Regions from separate parts of the Cytobacillus sp. BC1816 genome, predicted to be linked through region 1. Evidence: a T-box and tRNA genes for the amino acid it is inferred to sense, from the RefSeq annotation. Region 1 holds a T-box; the other holds one or more tRNA genes.

What was found. A T-box is a leader RNA that pairs with one kind of tRNA and senses whether it is charged. The one in region 1 lies ahead of proS (proline--tRNA ligase), so its partner is inferred to be a tRNA-Pro.
Region 2: it encodes a tRNA-Pro, which carries the amino acid that the T-box ahead of proS (proline--tRNA ligase) is inferred to sense. The anticodon was not compared.

The regions. Positions count from the first base shown of each region.
Region 1 covers NZ_CP195611.1:609,775-614,891, reverse strand. Annotated here, with positions in the region: gene ACR42H_RS03340 (restriction endonuclease) at 1-383, shown strand, start outside; gene ACR42H_RS03335 (cysteine hydrolase family protein) at 514-1,071, opposite strand; gene proS (proline--tRNA ligase) at 1,376-2,815, opposite strand; T-box leader at 2,877-3,090, opposite strand; gene ACR42H_RS03325 (DUF1284 domain-containing protein) at 3,307-3,723, shown strand; gene ACR42H_RS03320 (DUF3291 domain-containing protein) at 3,870-4,337, shown strand; gene ACR42H_RS03315 (TetR/AcrR family transcriptional regulator) at 4,380-4,934, opposite strand; gene ACR42H_RS03310 (DHA2 family efflux MFS transporter permease subunit) at 5,107-5,117, shown strand, end outside.
Region 2 covers NZ_CP195611.1:262,764-267,880, forward strand. Annotated here, with positions in the region: gene ACR42H_RS01435 (Tex family protein) at 1-111, shown strand, start outside; gene cmpA (cortex morphogenetic protein CmpA) at 272-385, opposite strand; gene ACR42H_RS01445 (SprT family protein) at 521-994, shown strand; tRNA gene ACR42H_RS01450 (tRNA-Asn) at 1,148-1,222, shown strand; tRNA gene ACR42H_RS01455 (tRNA-Ser) at 1,228-1,318, shown strand; tRNA gene ACR42H_RS01460 (tRNA-Glu) at 1,334-1,405, shown strand; tRNA gene ACR42H_RS01465 (tRNA-Asp) at 1,437-1,512, shown strand; tRNA gene ACR42H_RS01470 (tRNA-Gln) at 1,521-1,595, shown strand; tRNA gene ACR42H_RS01475 (tRNA-Lys) at 1,604-1,679, shown strand; tRNA gene ACR42H_RS01480 (tRNA-Leu) at 1,695-1,779, shown strand; tRNA gene ACR42H_RS01485 (tRNA-Leu) at 1,839-1,924, shown strand; tRNA gene ACR42H_RS01490 (tRNA-Arg) at 1,985-2,061, shown strand; tRNA gene ACR42H_RS01495 (tRNA-Pro) at 2,067-2,143, shown strand; tRNA gene ACR42H_RS01500 (tRNA-Gly) at 2,165-2,238, shown strand; rRNA gene ACR42H_RS01505 (16S ribosomal RNA) at 2,337-3,886, shown strand; rRNA gene ACR42H_RS01510 (23S ribosomal RNA) at 4,093-5,117, shown strand, end outside.

The sequences.
Region 1 (5,117 bases):
TCTGGGTGATCAGCAAACTTGCAGATGAGCAATTAGAGGATTTCACCGTTTCTTTATTATCCAAACTTGGTTATATAGTTAAAAAACCGATTGATGAAAATCCGGATATTAGTTTTTTACTGGCTTCCCCAACTGGCAATCAAGCGATTGTAAAAATCAAAAGCCATAAAAGAGAGGTCGGAATACGCCTAGTCCAAAAAACTTTAAGACAAATGGATAATTATGACGCTGCTGAATGCTGGGTCATCACAAATGAGCGTTTCACCAGTCAAGCAATTGAATTTGCCGAAGCAAACAATATGCGCTTATATGACAGGGAACAGTTCATTAAATGGATTCTAAAAGCGAAAAAAGGGGAAAAAGTACGGGAGCAGCATTCTTGATGTTCTTGAAAATCCTTCATTCCTTTACTATCATGAGTGCCTATCTTTCACAAATTAAATATCCCAATTTCTCAGTAAGAAATTGGGATTCTATTGTTAATGAAGAATATAACTATACTACTATTTCAATTCACCTATATGAATCATGTATCGGCTGAAACAAGTCTTCCGCTGCATTTCTGACAACTGAAAAATGTTCCACATTGTAATGGCCGTGAAGAGTATCATTATGATGCTTGATAATTTGTTCTGCACTTAAGGCATCGCTGTCCGTTGTTGAATGTCCATCACCTACTAATGTGACATCCAATCCACTAATAGTTGCGGTTCTAACTGCACTGTCTATACAGTGCTGGGTTTTACACCCCATTATAACAACATGCTTGACCTTTTGGGATTTAAGTTGATCCAGCAATCCTGTTCCATGAAAGGAATTTGTTGCAGCTTTATCAAAGAACTTTGTTTCCGCAGGCACATTAATTTTTTCGTGAACCTGAAATCCTTTGCCTTTCCCTTCAGCAACATCTAAATCCCTGACAAAGACAACTGGAACATTGGATTGCTCTGCCTTTTCAATCACTAAATTGATATTCCCAATAAGCTGCTCTTTATTAAAAACTTTACTTTCTTTTATATTCCCATCAATTAACTCTTGTTGGGCATCAATAATTAATAAGGTTTGATTCAAATGATTTTCCCCTTTCAATACCTCTAAAGTTAGTTTAGATCAGTTCCCCTTAGTATTTTCACGCCAATATAATTGATTGTCATAATATCAGCCTCCTAAATTAAAAACGTTATCCAAATTTTTAGACATTTTAGATTTTAACATACTAATCAGTTTAATAAAATATGTAAAGCTCCTTATTTAAATGCTTTACTGTGAAACCTGGACGTTCATTAAATCATCTTTAAGAAAAAAGTCCGCCTGAGTGAGGCGGACCTAAAAATAAATGACCCTGAAAGATCACGTAATATTTCACATTCACAGTTTAATAAGCTCGCGCAAACCAAACCGTATGTTTCGCTTCTTTACCACAATGGATGCATGTGTGCTTAGTTGCCGGCGGATTGAACGGAATGTTCCTTGTTGTGAATTTTGTTTTTTCTTTTACACTTTCTTCACAGGCGTCTTCTCCGCACCAGCCAGCTAATATCCAGCCAGGAATCGTTTCATTTAATTCGGATTCTGCTATGTGCTGTTCTAACTGGTCCATTGTATCAATATGTGTGTGCGAATTCTCCGAGCGGAACGCTTTTGCTTTATCGAATAAACGAGTCTGCATGGTTTCAAGCTCTTTTTTAATGCTGTCAATAATGGATTCAAGCGGTACCGCAACCTTGTCCCCAAGATCACGGGCCTTCATTAAGCATTGATTTTGATCTAAATCACGTGGACCAAGTTCTATGCGGACAGGTACGCCTTTCAATTCCCACTCATTAAATTTAAAGCCTGGTGATTGATCGGAATCATCTAGACGGACGCGGATTCCTTCAGCCTTTAATGCGGCAAAGATTTCATCTAACTTCTCCATAATGGCCGGGTTCTTTTTCCATGGCCCGACTGGAATCAGCACAACTTGAGCCGGTGCTATTTTTGGAGGCAGCACAAGGCCTTGCTCATCTCCATGAACCATGATGACGGAGCCAATAAGCCGTGTAGACGTACCCCAGGATGTTGTATGGACAAAGGTGTGCTTATTTTCTTTATTCAAATATTTGATATCGAAAGCTTCCGCAAATTTTGTACCTAAGTAGTGTGAGGTTCCTGCCTGCACAGCCTTTCCATCTTTCATCATCGCTTCAATGGAGAATGTATCTACAGCGCCGGCAAAACGTTCTGATGGTGTCTTTTGGCCATCATAAACCGGAATCGCAAGTAATCCTTCTACAACTTCTTTATAAATGGCCAGCATTTGCATGGTTTCCTTACGCGCATCTTCCTCATCCACATGAGCCGTGTGGCCTTCCTGCCATAAAAATTCAGAAGTGCGGATGAATGGAAGAGTTTTCTTCTCCCAGCGGAATACATTTGCCCATTGATTTATTAATACAGGCAGATCCCGATAACTTTTAATCCAATCTGAATACAAATGTCCAATCATTGTTTCAGAAGTGGGGCGCAGTGCCAGACGTTCTTCCAATTTCTCTCCTGCCGCTTCCGTTATCCATGGAAGCTCTGGCGAGAATCCTTCAATATGATCCTTTTCCTTCTGAAAGAAGGATTCCGGAATTAACATCGGGAAATATGCATTGCGGTGACCGGTTTCTTTAAAACGCTTATCCATCTCTTCCTGAATATGTTCCCATATTTCATAGCCATCCGGCTTAAAGGCAATACAGCCGCGAACAGGTGTGTAATCAAATAAATCGGCTTTTTGTATCGTATCAAGATACCATTTTGAAAAGTTGTTTGGTTTTTGTTGAGACATCTTCTTTTCCTCCTTGGAAAATGAAATTTCTTTAAAAAATAAAAAAGCATAAAGAGTCCATCAAAAGGACGTCTTTACGCTAATAGACGTGGTACCACCTTAGTTCAACTTTAATCAAAATTAAAGTCCTCTAAACGTTTGTAACGAAACGACCCGGTTAGCTTTACTAACATCTCCGTGGCAGGGTTCAATAAGGAGGGGTGATATAGCTTTCAGCCCAGGCTATATTTTCTGTTTCACAATCCTTATCTACTTGATCACATCATTGATTCCATATATATAAGTTAATATATCAACTTGTCACAGGCAATTCAATATTTACAAAATTTTATTTTCCATTTTTAACAGCCTTACCAGAAAGGCTGTAAAGCAGTTTAGTCAAAAAACCTCAGCTGATCAATTTTAAATGTTATAATAAACAAGTATGTTAACTATATATTTTTAAGGTTAACATTTTAACGTAATCGAACAAGTTAAATTGGGGTGATCTTATGTATAAGCTGCGCGGCCATCATCTTTTTTGCCTTCTGGGATATCGGGGAATGGGCTATTCCCAGGAATACGTGGAAAATATGACACGTTTGCATCAAGCCTTAAGAGACAACCCCAGGACATGGATACAGCTTGTAAAAGGGCCGGATCAACTGTGTGAAAAGTATCCCAACTCAGGTGAATACCACTGTGAACACCACGATATTTATGAAAGAGATTCTATTATTTTAGAAAAAATAGGACTTAAAATCGGGCAAATCCTGTATTGGAAGGACATTGAAGCGAACATCCAAAAGTACGCTCTTCCCTCAGATATACATACTGTTTGCGAAACGTGTTCCTGGCGTTCATATGGCGTTTGTGAGGAAGGTATTCAAGATATTCTTGCAGGGAAGGGCCTAAAGGAAGTAAAGTAACCCTCCCCTGTTAAATGCCCATTCTTAAACATGCTTGGGAACTGTTTTATATCTGGCAACAACCTGAATTATTATCCCGTTCATACAGGTATTAGTCCAGTCCTTTCAGAATATATGTAGGTAAAACAGGTAATGGAGGAACTAACATGGCATTTGCGGCTATTTTGACTGTTGGACGGCTGAAGCACTCAGAGGAACATCCTGCCTCCCGGGAGTTTTTTGAAGCGGGAAATGAAGTCATGCGAGAGGCTGCTAAAACAGGGCACCTCATAAAAGAATTCTCACCAAATAGAGCGAAGTTCCCTGAAGAAACGATCAAAGGAGAGGGTACCCCCATTCTCACCTTAACAGTATGGAAAAACCTTCAATCTTTATATCAGTTTACCTATTCCGGCCTGCATAGGCAGGCATTGCAGGACAGGAATAAGTGGTTTGGGCCTCTTCCAGAGAGACAGCCAAATTATGTGGTGTGGTGGACGGATATGTTATCGGATGTATCCTGGAAGGAAGCTTTTAAAAGATATGATTATTATATCCAGCATGGGCCTGATTCTTTTGCATTTGACTTTAGACATGCATTTGATCAATTTGGGGATCCGATCCTGCTTAAATAGCTGGGGTTAATTCTCCTGCACTGCGTTTTTCCTATCAGCACGTTACTGCGGCCTCACCTTATACATTAAATGAATTTCATTAGCCATATAATCGGAACTAAAATGAAGTCCCTTCTTTAGCCACCACATGATGATGCCTACCAATGAGGCTGTTTTAATATCAATAGAAACATATTCGTCCGGCAATTCCTTCTGTGTATTCTTTCTTCTTATTTCTACTAACTGTTTTAATAATACGAATAGTTTTTCCTCGAATTGATTCATCTTGAATAAGATCAGCAAATACTTTCTATGGATATATAAATAATCAAGCAATTGGGTCAGCTGCTGCTTTTCTGATAGATCTTCCGATTGTATCAATGCTGCGATTTTATCTGATAGCCCGCTTAAAATTTCATTGATAATTTGCGTTAGAAAATCTTGAATATCCTGATAGTGCAAGTAAAATGTTGTCCGATTTAATCCTGCTTTGGCCGCAACTTTCTGAACGGTCAGTTTAGAAATATCGGATTCCTCTGATAGCAGAGAAAATGCTGCTGTTTTGAACATTTCCTTTGAACGGATTGCACGGGGATCTTTCTTTTTCGGCGCAGACATTCTAACCCTCCTTTATAGATTTTCATGGACTTTCTCAACAGTCCCTATTCGTCCTGTCGATTAGTGAACACACACAAGAAAACTGTTCATGGTCAAGAATAGATGCTTTTGTTACTATGAATTTTATCGACAACATGTTGAGAATACAAGTTCAGAACGAAGGAGTTTATGAATGAACAAGGA
Region 2 (5,117 bases), 350 kb from region 1:
GTCAAACACCCGCTGGATGTCGTGTCCGTTGGGGATGTAGTAACGGTCTGGGTTGACTCTGTTGATAAGCACAAGGGAAGAGTTGCCTTAACTATGCTTGGGCCTAACTAAATTACATTCCTTTGTTTTGCTGGGTTAAAAAGCTAGTTCTTCGAGTCATAAGCCAAATCACGACGGAAATTAATATTTCTAGCGTGATTTGGCTTATGCTTGTAAGGTTTATAAAGGGCTGTAGCTGATTTAAGCGGGTATATCTCAGGCTCGCCATATTTTATGAGCAGTGTTTCTTCCTATAGAAAAACCAGCACTGATTCAGCAGTTTGATCTGATAGCGGTCCTTTTCATAAAAAGCACGCTGGATTTGATTTTGAAACCATACAGGCATCTGAATTACCTCCCGTGATTGGAATCTGATGATCGCTCCCTTGGGCAGCAAAGCGAGTTCAGAGCTATAAAAGGTATATATAATGTATGCTATAATAGGTTGTCATGTTTACGATAAGAGAGGAAAAACATTTTTATGAATGACCAGGAGCTTCAGACACTTGTTGAAAAGATATCTTTAGAAAGCTTTGGCAAGCCCTTTCGCCATCAGGCTTATTTTAATTCGCGCCTCAGGTCGACTGGCGGAAGATATATGCTGATATCACATCATGTTGAAATAAACAAAAAGTATTATGAGCAGCTTGGGGCCAAAGAATTAGAAGGAATTATTAAACATGAGCTATGTCATTATCATTTGCATTTAGAAGGAAAAGGATATAAACATCGCGATCAGGATTTCAGATTGCTAATGAAAAAAGTGGGAGCACCCCGATTTTGTTCGGCCTTGCCTGATCGTCCAAAAACAAATAGATCTGCTAAGATTCTTGTTTATATGTGTAAGGATTGCCGTCAAACTTATCAAAGAAAAAGAATAGTTGATACGAAGAAATATGTTTGCGGTAAATGCAAGGGGAAATTAGTTTTAAAAAAAGAATTGACATTAGATTAAGTTCACTTTATATTTAATAATTGTCGCAGGACAAAACAGGATAAACGGCTAATAAATTCTTCTAAAAACAAGCTTGACTTTTATAGCCTGCGTCCTTATAATATGAAGAGTCGATAAGATGTTAAGTGTTTTATCGATAAAGTTTATTATTATTCCGCAGTAGCTCAGTGGTAGAGCATTCGGCTGTTAACCGAACGGTCGCAGGTTCGAATCCTGCCTGCGGAGCCATATTTGGGGAAGTACTCAAGTGGCTGAAGAGGCGCCCCTGCTAAGGGTGTAGGTCGCGTAAGCGGCGCGAGGGTTCAAATCCCTCCTTCTCCGCCAGAAAATTCTCACAATGGCCCGTTGGTCAAGCGGTTAAGACACCGCCCTTTCACGGCGGTAACACGGGTTCGAATCCCGTACGGGTCACTTTTTTTGTTTTCGACGGTTTTATGTGGATGGTCCCGTGGTGTAGCGGTTAACATGCCTGCCTGTCACGCAGGAGATCGCGGGTTCGATTCCCGTCGGGACCGCCATTTGTTATTGGGCTATAGCCAAGCGGTAAGGCACCGGACTTTGACTCCGTCACTCGCAGGTTCGAATCCTGCTAGCCCAGCCATTTTTGATGAGCCATTAGCTCAGTCGGTAGAGCATCTGACTTTTAATCAGAGGGTCGAAGGTTCGAGTCCTTCATGGCTCACCATTTTAATTTCATATTGCGGGTGTGGCGGAATTGGCAGACGCACCAGACTTAGGATCTGGCGCCGCAAGGCGTGGGGGTTCGACTCCCTTCACCCGCACCATTAATTACCATTGAGATAAGTACTACGTTTTGGTATGATGTTACTTGTCGCTTCATTAAGCGGTCGTGGCGGAATGGCAGACGCGCTAGGTTGAGGGCCTAGTGGGGGCAACCCCGTGGAGGTTCAAGTCCTCTCGGCCGCACCAAAAAAGTTGTTGACATTTGAATTTCATGTTGATATAATATAAGAGTTGCTTTTAAAAGATGCGCCCGTAGCTCAATTGGATAGAGCGTTTGACTACGGATCAAAAGGTTAGGGGTTCGACTCCTCTCGGGCGCGCCATATTACGGGGAGTAGCTCAGCTTGGTAGAGCACTTGGTTTGGGACCAAGGGGTCGCAGGTTCGAATCCTGTCTTCCCGACCATTCGGGAAACGATAATTATATGCGGGTGTAGTTTAGTGGTAAAACCTCAGCCTTCCAAGCTGATGATGAGGGTTCGATTCCCTTCACCCGCTCCAAACTTACTGATTGATCTTTGAAAACTGAACGAACAAAAACGTCAACGTTAAATCATTAGTCTTTTTTGAAAAGACAACTTATGAGCTTAATCAACTCTTATATGGAGAGTTTGATCCTGGCTCAGGACGAACGCTGGCGGCGTGCCTAATACATGCAAGTCGAGCGGACAGATGGGAGCTTGCTCCCTGAAGTCAGCGGCGGACGGGTGAGTAACACGTGGGCAACCTGCCTGTAAGACTGGGATAACTCCGGGAAACCGGGGCTAATACCGGATAATTCTTTCCCTCACATGAGGGAAAGCTGAAAGATGGTTTCGGCTATCACTTACAGATGGGCCCGCGGCGCATTAGCTAGTTGGTGAGGTAACGGCTCACCAAGGCAACGATGCGTAGCCGACCTGAGAGGGTGATCGGCCACACTGGGACTGAGACACGGCCCAGACTCCTACGGGAGGCAGCAGTAGGGAATCTTCCGCAATGGACGAAAGTCTGACGGAGCAACGCCGCGTGAGTGATGAAGGTTTTCGGATCGTAAAACTCTGTTGTTAGGGAAGAACAAGTACCGGAGTAACTGCCGGTACCTTGACGGTACCTAACCAGAAAGCCACGGCTAACTACGTGCCAGCAGCCGCGGTAATACGTAGGTGGCAAGCGTTGTCCGGAATTATTGGGCGTAAAGCGCGCGCAGGCGGTTCCTTAAGTCTGATGTGAAAGCCCCCGGCTCAACCGGGGAGGGTCATTGGAAACTGGGGAACTTGAGTGCAGAAGAGAAGAGTGGAATTCCACGTGTAGCGGTGAAATGCGTAGAGATGTGGAGGAACACCAGTGGCGAAGGCGACTCTTTGGTCTGTAACTGACGCTGAGGCGCGAAAGCGTGGGGAGCAAACAGGATTAGATACCCTGGTAGTCCACGCCGTAAACGATGAGTGCTAAGTGTTAGAGGGTTTCCGCCCTTTAGTGCTGCAGCAAACGCATTAAGCACTCCGCCTGGGGAGTACGGCCGCAAGGCTGAAACTCAAAGGAATTGACGGGGGCCCGCACAAGCGGTGGAGCATGTGGTTTAATTCGAAGCAACGCGAAGAACCTTACCAGGTCTTGACATCTCCTGACAACCCTAGAGATAGGGCGTTCCCCTTCGGGGGACAGGATGACAGGTGGTGCATGGTTGTCGTCAGCTCGTGTCGTGAGATGTTGGGTTAAGTCCCGCAACGAGCGCAACCCTTGATCTTAGTTGCCAGCATTCAGTTGGGCACTCTAAGGTGACTGCCGGTGACAAACCGGAGGAAGGTGGGGATGACGTCAAATCATCATGCCCCTTATGACCTGGGCTACACACGTGCTACAATGGATGGTACAAAGGGCTGCGAGACCGCGAGGTTAAGCGAATCCCATAAAACCATTCTCAGTTCGGATTGCAGGCTGCAACTCGCCTGCATGAAGCCGGAATCGCTAGTAATCGCGGATCAGCATGCCGCGGTGAATACGTTCCCGGGCCTTGTACACACCGCCCGTCACACCACGAGAGTTTGTAACACCCGAAGTCGGTGGGGTAACCTTTTGGAGCCAGCCGCCTAAGGTGGGACAGATGATTGGGGTGAAGTCGTAACAAGGTAGCCGTATCGGAAGGTGCGGCTGGATCACCTCCTTTCTAAGGATATTTACATGAAACGTGACGCGTTTTGTTCGTTCAGTTTTGAGAGTTCAATCTCTCAATGAAAGATTCGTTCTTTGAAAACTAGATAATGATTATGAAGAAGCAATAACCGAGTAATCGCCATTTTAGTGAATTCTCTCTATGTTAAATAGAGTAAAAAACCTTTGATCTTGTTCATCTTCGATGAACCTGTCAAATACGGTTAAGTTAGAAAGGGCGCACGGTGAATGCCTTGGCACTAGGAGCCGATGAAGGACGGTACTAACACCGATATGCTTCGGGGAGCTGTAAGTAAGCTTTGATCCGGAGATTTCCGAATGGGGAAACCCCCTATCCGTAATGGGATAGGATCTTTACCTGAATACATAGGGTATGGAAGGCAGACCCGGGGAACTGAAACATCTAAGTACCCGGAGGAAGAGAAAGCAAACGCGATTCCCTGAGTAGCGGCGAGCGAAACGGGATTAGCCCAAACCAGGAGGCTTGCCTCCTGGGGTTGTAGGACACTCTATACGGAGTTACAAAGGAACGAGGTAAATGAACAGGTCTGGAAAGGCCGGCCAGAGAAGGTAAAAGCCCTGTAGTTGAAACTTCGTTCCCTCCAGAGTGGATCCTGAGTACGGCGGGACACGAGAAATCCCGTCGGAAGCAGGGAGGACCATCTCCCAAGGCTAAATACTCCCTAGTGACCGATAGTGAACCAGTACCGTGAGGGAAAGGTGAAAAGCACCCCGGAAGGGGAGTGAAAGAGATCCTGAAACCGTGTGCCTACAAGTAGTTAGAGCCCGTTAATGGGTGATAGCGTGCCTTTTGTAGAATGAACCGGCGAGTTACGATTACATGCGAGGTTAAGTTGATGAGACGGAGCCGCAGCGAAAGCGAGTCTGAATAGGGCGAATGAGTATGTGGTCGTAGACCCGAAACCAGGTGATCTACCCATGTCCAGGGTGAAGTCCAGGTAACACTGGATGGAGGCCCGAACCCACGCACGTTGAAAAGTGCGGGGATGAGGTGTGGGTAGCGGAGAAATTCCAATCGAACTTGGAGATAGCTGGTTCTCTCCGAAATAGCTTTAGGGCTAGCCTCATGTAGTAAGAGTCTTGGAGGTAGAGCACTGTTTGGACTAGGGGCCCCCATCGGGTTACCGAATTCAGACAAACTCCGAATGCCAAAGACTTATCCATGGGAGTCAGACTGCGAGTGATAAGATCCGTAGTCAAGAGGG